One region of the Serratia sp. KH_031 genome, then DNA from elsewhere that is predicted to be linked to it. Evidence: predicted binding sites of a transcription regulator. Region 1 holds the regulator's gene; the other holds the start of a gene.

Region 1 (5,005 bases):
TGGTTAACGGCAGTGGATCACCGAAGTTGACATATCCCTGACCGAGATTGCGCAATTTGCGCAGGCCGCGCAGCATTTGCAGCAGGCTCTCTTTCTCTTTGGTCGCACCGCGCAGTTCGTTGGCGTAAGTACCCACTTCCATCACATGCTCGTAACCGATGTAGATCGGCACCAGCGTGATTGGACGGTTACCCCCACGCAACATCGCTTGAATGGTCATCGACAGCGTGCCGGTTTTTGGCTCCAGCAGGCGTCCGGTACGGGAACGCCCCCCTTCGACAAAATACTCAACCGAATAACCGCGGGTGAACAACTCGCCGAGGTATTCACGGAACACTGTGGAATACAGTTTGTTGCCTTTAAAGGTACGGCGGATGAAGAACGCGCCCAAGCGACGGAAAATCGGACCGGCAGGCCAGAAGTTCAGGTTGATACCCGCAGCGATATGCGGCGGCACCAGCCCTTGGTGATAGAGCACATAAGACAGCAGCAGGTAGTCCATATGGCTGCGATGGCAGGGCACATAGACAATCTCATGGCCATCTTGCGCCAACTGACGCACGCGTTCGGCGTTGGTGACGTTGATACCCTGATATAAACGGTTCCAAGTCCAACTCAATACGCGATCGGACAGTCGCACGGTTTCATAAGAGAAATCGGCAGCAATCTCTTCCATCAACGCAATGGCGTTTTGCTGGGCTTTCTCATGAGAAATCTTTTTGCTACGCGCTTCGTCTTCCACCGCTTTTTCGATCGCTTTGGAAGCCAACAGCTTATTGAACAGCTCCTGACGTGCTGGCAGGCTTGGGCCAACGGCGGCCAGACGCTGACGCGAGAAGTGCATCCGCGCCACGCGCGCCAATTTCTGTGCGATGATTTTATCGGTGCCGTGTTCAGTCGCCATACGGCGCAGGGAAACGGTACTCGAGAAACGAACAAAACTGTCGCGTCCCAGCCACAATACGGCGAAGAATTTCTGTACCCCGTTCAGCAGACGTAAATGAGGTGTACCTTGACCTTCACGACCCGGAGAGCGGCCAAACATCACCGAAACCGGCAACATCTGAATATCCAGCTCCGGATTATTCCGGTGCAGATCCAGATAATCATGGAATAGTTTTACCGACTCTTCTTTCGGCGTGTAGTAACGGAACACGCGTGGGCCATCGTGAATAAACACGTAGCTTGGCAGCACGGTACCGTCGATCTCCAGCGGGTTTAACGGATCGGGGAGATCCTGCGCCAAACACTGGGCACGCATGGTCAGTAAGTCCGCCTTGGAATTGTATGGCAAAACATACAAAATCGGGCGTGAAGGATCGAGCTCCAGTTCCGCGATCGGGTCTGAAGGAATAACTTTGCTTCTTACCAACAGTTTTAGCGGTAAGTTCAATAACTTATAGTATATTTTACGCCAACCTGACATAACGACATGTAGCCTCTTGTTAGCAATGCGCCGCAAGCATACCAGAAACTGATGTGCAGATCTGTGGTGTTAAAAAAGCAAGAACCGTTAAAATTATGGCTCATCTCAAGAAAAGAGAATATTTAAGATGGCAAAGCAGCAAGCAACTGGCCTGACTCGGATTATCAAAGCGGCGGGTTACTCTTATCAAGGGCTCATCGCAGCGTGGAAGAATGAGGCTGCGTTTCGCCAAGAGTTGGTGATGACCGTGATGGCGATCATCATCGCGATTTGGCTAGATATCGGCGTGATAGAGCGCATTTTACTGATTGGTTCGGTGGTGTTGATCATGATTGTCGAGATACTCAATAGTGCGATCGAAGCGTTAGTTGATCGCGTGGGGACTGAGTATCACGAGCTTTCTGGCCGAGCAAAAGACATGGGGTCGGCGGCGGTTTCGCTGGCGATTATTCTCGCTTTGTTCGTTTGGGTTTCTGTTCTGTGGCAGCACTTGTTTTGAGCCAGATAGAACAATGTTGCGAGACATCTCGCTAATCACTGATTTTAATTCATTCTTAGGTTCCCAATCCTTATCTACCTGTATATACTCACAGCAAGACTGTATAAACAAACAGGGGGCGGAATGAAAGCACTAACTACCAGACAGCAAGAGGTCTATGACCTGATTCGCGATCATATTTCACAGACGGGTATGCCACCAACGCGTGCCGAGATCGCAATGCGTCTGGGGTTCCGCTCACCCAATGCGGCGGAAGAACACCTGAAAGCCTTGGCGCGTAAAGGGGTGATTGAGATTGTCTCTGGCGCTTCACGCGGCATTCGTCTGTTGATGGAAGAGGAAGAAGGGCTGCCATTGGTTGGGCGTGTCGCGGCGGGTGAACCGCTGCTGGCACAACAACATATTGAAGGGCACTACAAAGTTGATCCTTCACTGTTTAAACCGAACGCTGATTTCCTGCTGCGAGTGAATGGTATGTCGATGCGCGACATCGGTATTCTCGACGGCGATCTGCTGGCGGTGCATAAGACGCAAGACGTGCGTAACGGCCAAGTCGTTGTGGCGCGTATTGATGATGAAGTGACGGTCAAGCGTCTGAAAAAACACGGCAATGTGGTTGAGTTACTGCCAGAGAATAGCGAGTTTGAGCCGATCGTGGTCGATCTTCGCCAGCAAAGCTTCAATATTGAAGGTTTGGCGGTGGGTGTGATTCGCAACGGTGACTGGATCTAAACTGCACAACCCCTGCTTTTAATCGCCCCTTGTCTGGGGCGATGTCTTTTCTGTATGAACTCATCGTATTACCACGGGAACATTTTTGATGATGCGCCTATTTTCCCCCTTCTTCAGCGATACCGATAAAGCCCTATGGCGGCTAGCACTACCGATGATTTTCTCCAATATCACCGTGCCGCTACTCGGCTTGGTGGATACGGCGGTGATTGGTCATCTGGATAGCCCGGTTTATCTCGGTGGCGTAGCGATAGGGGCAATGGCGACCAGCTTCCTGTTTATGTTGTTGCTGTTTTTACGTATGAGCACCACTGGGTTGACGGCGCAGGCGCTTGGGGCACAAAACCCACAAGCATTGGCTCGTGCCTTTATGCAGCCGATGTTGCTCGCTGTATTGGCGGGGCTCGCCATTGTTCTGTTGCGTCATCCGCTGATTAATCTGGCATTGCATATTGTTGGTGGTGATGCCGATGTTTTGGCGCAGGCAAGGTTATTCCTAGAAATCCGCTGGCTCAGTGCGCCAGCGGCATTAGCCAATATGGTGCTGCTGGGTTGGTTGCTCGGCGTGCAGTATGTGCGAGCCCCAGTGATTTTACTGATTGTCGGTAACTTGCTGAATATCGTGCTAGATATTTGGCTGGTGATGGGGCTGGGCTGGAATGTGCAGGGTGCTGCGACGGCAACGGCGGTCTCGGAATACGCGACGCTACTGTTGGGCTTATGGTTGGCTTGGCGCGTGATGAACATGCGCGGGATTACATGGGCGATGCTACGGCATGCGTGGCGTGGAAACTTACGGCGTTTGCTGGCGCTGAATCGCGACATCATGCTGCGTTCACTGCTGCTACAACTGTGTTTCGCTTCGCTAACCATTCTTGGCGCACGTTTGGGCGGCGAGATTGTGGCAGTCAATGCAGTGCTGATGAATCTGCTGACATTTACTGCCTATGCCTTGGATGGTTTTGCCTATGCGGTAGAAGCACATTCCGGCCATGCCTATGGTGCGCGGGACGATCGCCAATTACATCGAGTATGGCGCGCTGCCTGTCGTCAGGCGGGCGTAGTGGCGTTGGGATTTGCTGTGGTTTATACCGTTGCAGGGCAACATATTATCGCGGCACTGACCTCGTTACCGGAGTTACGCGTCTTGGCGGAGCACTACCTGCCGTGGCAGATAGTTTTACCGTTGGTGGGTGTATGGTGTTATCTGTTGGACGGAATGTTTATCGGTGCGACTAAAGGCGCTGAAATGCGCAACAGTATGGCAGTTGCTGCGGCGGGATATGGCTTAACATTGTTGGTTCTGCCCATATTGGGCAATCACGCACTCTGGTTAGCACTGGCGGTTTTCTTAGCGTTGCGTGGTTTGGCGTTGGGTTGGATCTGGCACCGCCATAACGTGTGCGGTACCTGGTTTACTTCTTCTTAATGACAATGCTGTGATCGTGCTCGCCACAGTCGTGCTTGCTATCACAGGCCTCGACCTTCACACATACGGAGCATAAACCGTGAGCTTCAACAACGCTGTGGCGCAGGACGAATCCTGACTCTTGCGCCAGCGTTTTCAAGGTATCCTCAACTCCTGCGGTAGTGCGTTCAGTCACTTGGCCGCAGCGATCGCAAATAAACAGCGCCGAAGTATGCATTGGTTGTTCAAAGTGGTGGCAAAGCACGTAGCTGTTAGCTGACTCAACGCGATGAATAAAGCCTTGTTCCAGCAAGAAATCCAATGCGCGGTAGACCGTTGGCGGCTTAGCTTGTGGTTCGGCAACGCGTAACAGATCCAACAGATCATAAGCGCTGATCGCACCGGGTTGCTCTGTCATCAAGCGCAATACTTCCTGCCGTTGTGGCGTCAGTCGCACGTTGCGTTGCAGGCAGATTTTTTCTGCCTGAGCGAGCAGCTTTTCCTGATTGCTTGAGGTCATGGCAATATTCCCAGTGCGTAAAAAGCTGATTTTAACATGTTTCGTGGCAATCGCCGATAGTCACGCTATTTTCCCGGCCAATGACGCATAAAAGGGTAAGTTGCCAATAAAAATGCGGAAGAGATCACAACTTCTATTTACCCAAGACAAGCAGATCAACTTTACCCTATTTTGAGTTAGGTAATGCTGCGAGCCCGCGCTATAACGCGCAGCGAAGATGTCCCGATTTCTTGGAGCGACCCAATGACTGAAAGAGATAAATTATTACGTGGTGAAGTGTACAACAGCCGCGATCCAGAGCTAATTGGTCTTTATCACCGTGCCAGAGCACTCACCAAGCAGCTTGGTGCGCTGGATTCACATCAAACCGATGAGAAAGCGCGTTTGCTGCGTGAGTTGTTCGCTGGTTGGGGCGACGAA
Region 2 (5,005 bases), 690 kb from region 1:
CCCCAACACATCCACCCGTTGCTCGCTAAAAATTAGCACCAAAGGAGAAGGTAGCTCCTGCAATTCGATACGCAGCACTTTCCCCACCAAACGCTGGCGAGCCGCTTTCATGCTCCGATCGCGAAACAGCAGATTATTCAGCGAAGTTTCCAAAGCGCCGGTCAGCAACGGGGTTAACAGCATCGGCATTTCCATCTTAGAATTTGAAGCCTCGGTGCAGTGCTACAATGCCGCCAGTCAAGTTGAAATAGGTGACATTGTCAAAACCGGCATCCTGCATCATGCCTTTCAGCGTCTCTTGATCGGGATGCATACGAATAGATTCTGCTAGATAGCGATAACTTTCCGCATCATTCACCACCAACTCACCGATCTTCGGCAAGATGTGGAAAGAATAAGCATCGTAGGCTTTGTTGAGCGGTTCCAGTAACGGTTTGGAGAACTCTAAGACCAACAGACGGCCGCCCGGCTTGAGCACTCGGAACATGGAGCGCAGCGCTTTGTTTTTGTCGGTCACATTACGTAAGCCGAAAGAGATGGTGATGCAATCGAAGTAGTCGTCTGGGAAGGGTAGCGCTTCAGCGTTAGCTTGTACGTAGTTGATATTGCCAACGATACCGCGATCGCGCAGTTTCTCACGCCCCATTTTCAGCATGGAATCGTTGATATCCGCCAGAACCACTTGGCCTTGCTCGCCCACCATGCGGGAAAACTTAGCGGCCAGATCGCCAGTACCACCAGCCAGATCCAATACACGTTGACCACGACGCACACCGCTGCAATCGATGGTAAAACGCTTCCAGACCCGATGAATACCAAACGACATCAGGTCGTTCATCACGTCATACTTGGCGGCTACGGAGTGAAAAACGTTAGCTACCATCGCCTGCTTTTCATCACGCGCTACGGTGCGGAAACCAAAGTCTGTAGTTTCCTGCGATTGATCTGCCATTGTCTCGCCTGCTTATATCAGTCAATTTAGTGTTGTGGAGTGTATCAGAACCCCACACAATACCCCACCTCAGCCTTGTGCTGCGGAGTGCGGTGGTTGTGCATGGTTTTGATTTACATAGTTTTGTTCAGCATCTTCCGGCAAACCGGTGGGTTCATCACTTTGATCTGCGGGGAGCCCTTCATCATTTTCGCTCTCGGCTTGCTGCACCAGTTGCGGGTTAATCGGTCGTTTTACCTCAACCCCCAGCGCGCGGAAACCTTCCGTTTGGCTGATAAGATTACCACGCCCCTCACTCAGTTTGTTCATCGCCTGATGATAACTGCCCTGCGCTTTTTCCAGGCTTTGCCCCAATGCCGACATATCATCAACAAACAGGCGCATTTTGTCATACAGCCGTGCCGCACGGTCGGCAATGCGTTGTGCGTTCTGGCTTTGGTGTTCATAACGCCACAGGTTGGTGATGGTGCGTAACGCCACCAGCAAGGTAGTTGGGCTGACCAACATAATGTTGTGCTTCAACGCTTCGCTGATTAGCTCCGGCTCACGGTCAATCGCTAACAGGAACGCCGGTTCTACCGGAATAAACATCAGCACATAATCTAATGAACGTAGGCCGGGTAGCTGCTGATAATCTTTACGCCCCAACATGCGGATATGCCCACGCAACGAAGCGATATGCTCAGCCAATGCCGCTTCCCGCTCAATATCATCTTCACTGTTGAAGTAACGCTCATAAGCCACCAGCGACATTTTGGCGTCGATCACCACGTCTTTGCCCTGCGGTAAACGGACGATAACGTCAGGCTGCATACGGCTCTGGTGGTCAACCCGCACGTTAACCTGCGTTTCATACTCATGCCCTTCCCGCAAGCCAGAAGCTTCTAATACCCGGCTGAGCACCACCTCACCCCAGTTACCTTGGGTTTTGTTATCCCCTTTCAATGCTTTGGTGAGGTTGATGGCTTCACGCGCCATTTGCGTATTCAATTGCTGTAGATTACGGATCTCGTGCGCCAATGTATGGCGTTCCCGTGCTTCTTGCCCAAAGCTGTCCTGTACTTGCCGACGAAAGCCATCCAACTGCTCACGCAAAGGTGATAACAGTAAATCCAAGCTCTGTTTGTTCTGCTCATCGGCACGGCGGCCATTGTGTTCAAAAATACGATTGGCGAGGTTTTCAAACTGGGTGGTTAGCCGCTGCTCACTGTTGATCAACAACCGCTGTTTTTCTTCTGCTGCAATGCGGGTTTCTTCTAGGCGGATAGTGACTTCACGTAATTCCGCCTCCTGTGCGCTATTAATTTCGCGTTGCGCACGCAGTTCCTGATTCAGCAGCTCGCATTCATTACGCCAGTGGGTGAGTTGCTGCCAGCGCTCCTGCCCTGCCGCGAGTTGGCTATGCAAAGTGCGTAATTCCAGATCGTTTTGCCGCAGTTGTTGCTCATGTTGTTGCAAAGTGGCTTGGCGAGTCGTTGTCTCTTGCTGCGTCTGTTGCAGCGTTTGTTCTAATAGACGCAGTTCGGTTTCATGTTGGGCATGATGTTGCTGTACCCGCAGGCTGGCAATCAGCCAGCCCAGTAGCAGCCCTATCACAACGCCACCTATGCCATAAATCAAACTGATATCCATCCAACCCTCTGTCACTCAAACGCTATTTCCCGTCACGTTAAAGGGTGACTGTATGGATGTCCAGTTCGATTTTATGGCTACCGTGAATTATGCGAGACGTTACGCAAGTTGAGTGAAAACCACTACATCCACTGAGTGAGCCATTTGATACCAAAGGCACCCGGCGCAAGAATGCCAAATGCCCAGATCATGGCCGAGCCAATATTGGCAAGTTGGAACTGGCGTTGTGGCATAGCGCATATCCCACCGACCAACGGAACCACTGCACGCAACGGACCAAAGAAGCGGCCAAAGAAGATCCCCAGTACGCCCCAACGTTCAAAAAATGCATGGCCGCGAATCAATAATTCAGGTTTACGCGACAGTGGCCACATATACGCCACACGATCCTGATAGTGATAACCCACCCAATAGGAAAGCCAATCACCGAAGAAAGCACCGGCTGCCGCAGCGCCCCAGATTGGCCAGAAAGCGAGGCCACTTTCGCCAATTAATGCGCCTAATGCCAACAAGATGACGGTGGCAGGCAGCAACAAGGAAATAAACGCCAGCGACTCGCCGAACGCCAAGAAGAAGATAACCGGGATTGCCCAAACTTCGTGCTGACGCACAAATTCGCTGACCCAGTGAATAACGTCATTGAGGCTCAAACCAAAGCTCCTTTAGTGGAGAAACCTGACTCCAGCATACGCCAGCGCAGGTTAAACCCCGACTAAACAGACCTCAGGTTTATTCAAGATAACGCGCCTGCAACGCTTCACGTTGCTTAGCATCCAGCTGGTATTCAGCCTCTAGCCAACGATCGGTTGAACCATATTTTTCCTGAATGCATTTTAATGCGGTCATCAGGAATTCCTCACGCGCGCTGAGTACATAGGCAAATTGCGCGACCGCCTTTTCATTCAAACGAATAGAGAGTTGGTCGAGCATGTGTTCGCGATAAGTCGTCAGTGTAGTTTCCGTCAGCAAGTAATCTTCAACTACGGTGCTTTCTTCAGCCCCGAGTGCAAACAACACCAACGCTGAACCGATACCGGTACGATCTTTACCGACCGCACAATGCTGCACGATCGCTCCACCTTCCGGTTGCACCAGTAGATTAGCCAGTTGCTGATAGGCCGAGTTATTAAACGGCAGACGGCGGTAGAGTTCCAACATAAACGCTCGCGCATCAAACTGGCTCAACGTCTCGTTAGTCAACTTACTCAGATTGGCATTGACTTCACCACTGAGGGGATTGGCAGGAAAATGATGATAATCCGCGCCACTCCATACCACGTCAGGCTTGTCCTGCACTTCGTCGGTATCACGGTAATCCAGAATGGAGCGGACTGGCACACCGGCTAGGAAGGTACAGTCGTTTTCTGTTAAGCGATCGAGCGCTCCAGAACGGAACAACAATCCCCGTTTAACACGGCGGCCATCGGCAACGCTGTTGCCACCTAAATCACGGAAGTTGATACCACCATCGAGCGGTGCCAGAGAAGGATGAAGTAAGATCTGGGCGGTCATAGACGTCCTCATGGTTAGGGGAGAGATCTTATCCACCGTACCAGATTACGTCATGATATAGAAACGGGCCAAATAATGACCCGTTTAACGACTAGGAATTACAACAGACGACGTGCCGCTTCCACCACGATTTGTACCGCTTTGCTTTCGGTATTTTTCATGGTTTCGGCATTAGGGATTTCTTGCTGAGTACGATTGACGATCACACCCGCCACCATACCCGCACGTAGCCCTTGGCTAGCGCACATGGTCAGCAACGTCGCTGATTCCATTTCGTAGTTCATCACGCCCATCGCTTGCCACTCTTCCATTGAGCCTTTGAAACGGCTGACGACACGACCAGAATAGGTATCGTAACGCTCTTGGCCTGGATAGAAGGTGTCGGATGACGCGGTCACGCCGATATGTGTGGTCGCGCCACTGGCTTTCGCGGCTTCAACCAGCGCAGTGGTACACGCGAAATCGGCTACCGCAGGGAATTCCATCGGTGCGAAGTGCAAGCTGGCACCGTCGAGGCGCACCGCAGCGGTGGTGACTAAAACATCACCCACGTTGATGTTAGATTGGATCGCACCGGTAGTCCCGATACGCAGGAAAGTACGAATCCCCAGTTGCGCCAGTTCTTCCACCGCGATAGAAGTCGATGGACCGCCAATACCGGTAGAACAAACGATCACGGCCTTGCCGTCCAATTCTGCACGCCAAGTGGTGAATTCACGATGGGAAGCCAGATGTACGGGTTTCTCCATCAGTTTGGCAATTTTCTCAACACGCTGCGGATCGCCAGGGACGATGGCTAACGTAGCCCCTTGTAAATCGTTTTTAGTGAGGCCAAGGTGGAAAACGTCGGATTGAGACATGCGAGACTCCTCAGAGGTCATGTTTTATTGGGAGGAACAAAAAACCACT

The links. Region 1 encodes LexA, which represses DNA repair genes until DNA is damaged. Its sites were predicted from a motif close to TNCTGTATGTACATACAGNA; they were not measured.
Region 2: rmuC (DNA recombination protein RmuC) is a predicted target of LexA. The motif match lies at 2,631-2,650, and genes of this name have one in related genera.

What each region holds. Positions count from the first base shown of each region.
Region 1 covers NZ_CM174496.1:4,377,588-4,382,592, reverse strand. Annotated here, with positions in the region: gene plsB (glycerol-3-phosphate 1-O-acyltransferase PlsB) at 1-1,426, opposite strand, end outside; gene AC3ISQ_RS19765 (diacylglycerol kinase) at 1,554-1,925, shown strand; gene lexA (transcriptional repressor LexA) at 2,049-2,657, shown strand; gene dinF (MATE family efflux transporter DinF) at 2,749-4,086, shown strand; gene zur (zinc uptake transcriptional repressor Zur) at 4,073-4,585, opposite strand; gene AC3ISQ_RS19745 (sugar O-acetyltransferase) at 4,829-5,005, shown strand, end outside.
Region 2 covers NZ_CM174496.1:240,927-245,931, reverse strand. Annotated here, with positions in the region: gene ubiJ (ubiquinone biosynthesis protein UbiJ) at 1-183, opposite strand, end outside; gene ubiE (bifunctional demethylmenaquinone methyltransferase/2-methoxy-6-polyprenyl-1,4-benzoquinol methylase UbiE) at 197-952, opposite strand; gene rmuC (DNA recombination protein RmuC) at 1,022-2,584, opposite strand; gene AC3ISQ_RS01065 (DedA family protein) at 2,707-3,234, opposite strand; gene AC3ISQ_RS01060 (tyrosine-protein phosphatase) at 3,314-4,096, opposite strand; gene udp (uridine phosphorylase) at 4,195-4,956, opposite strand.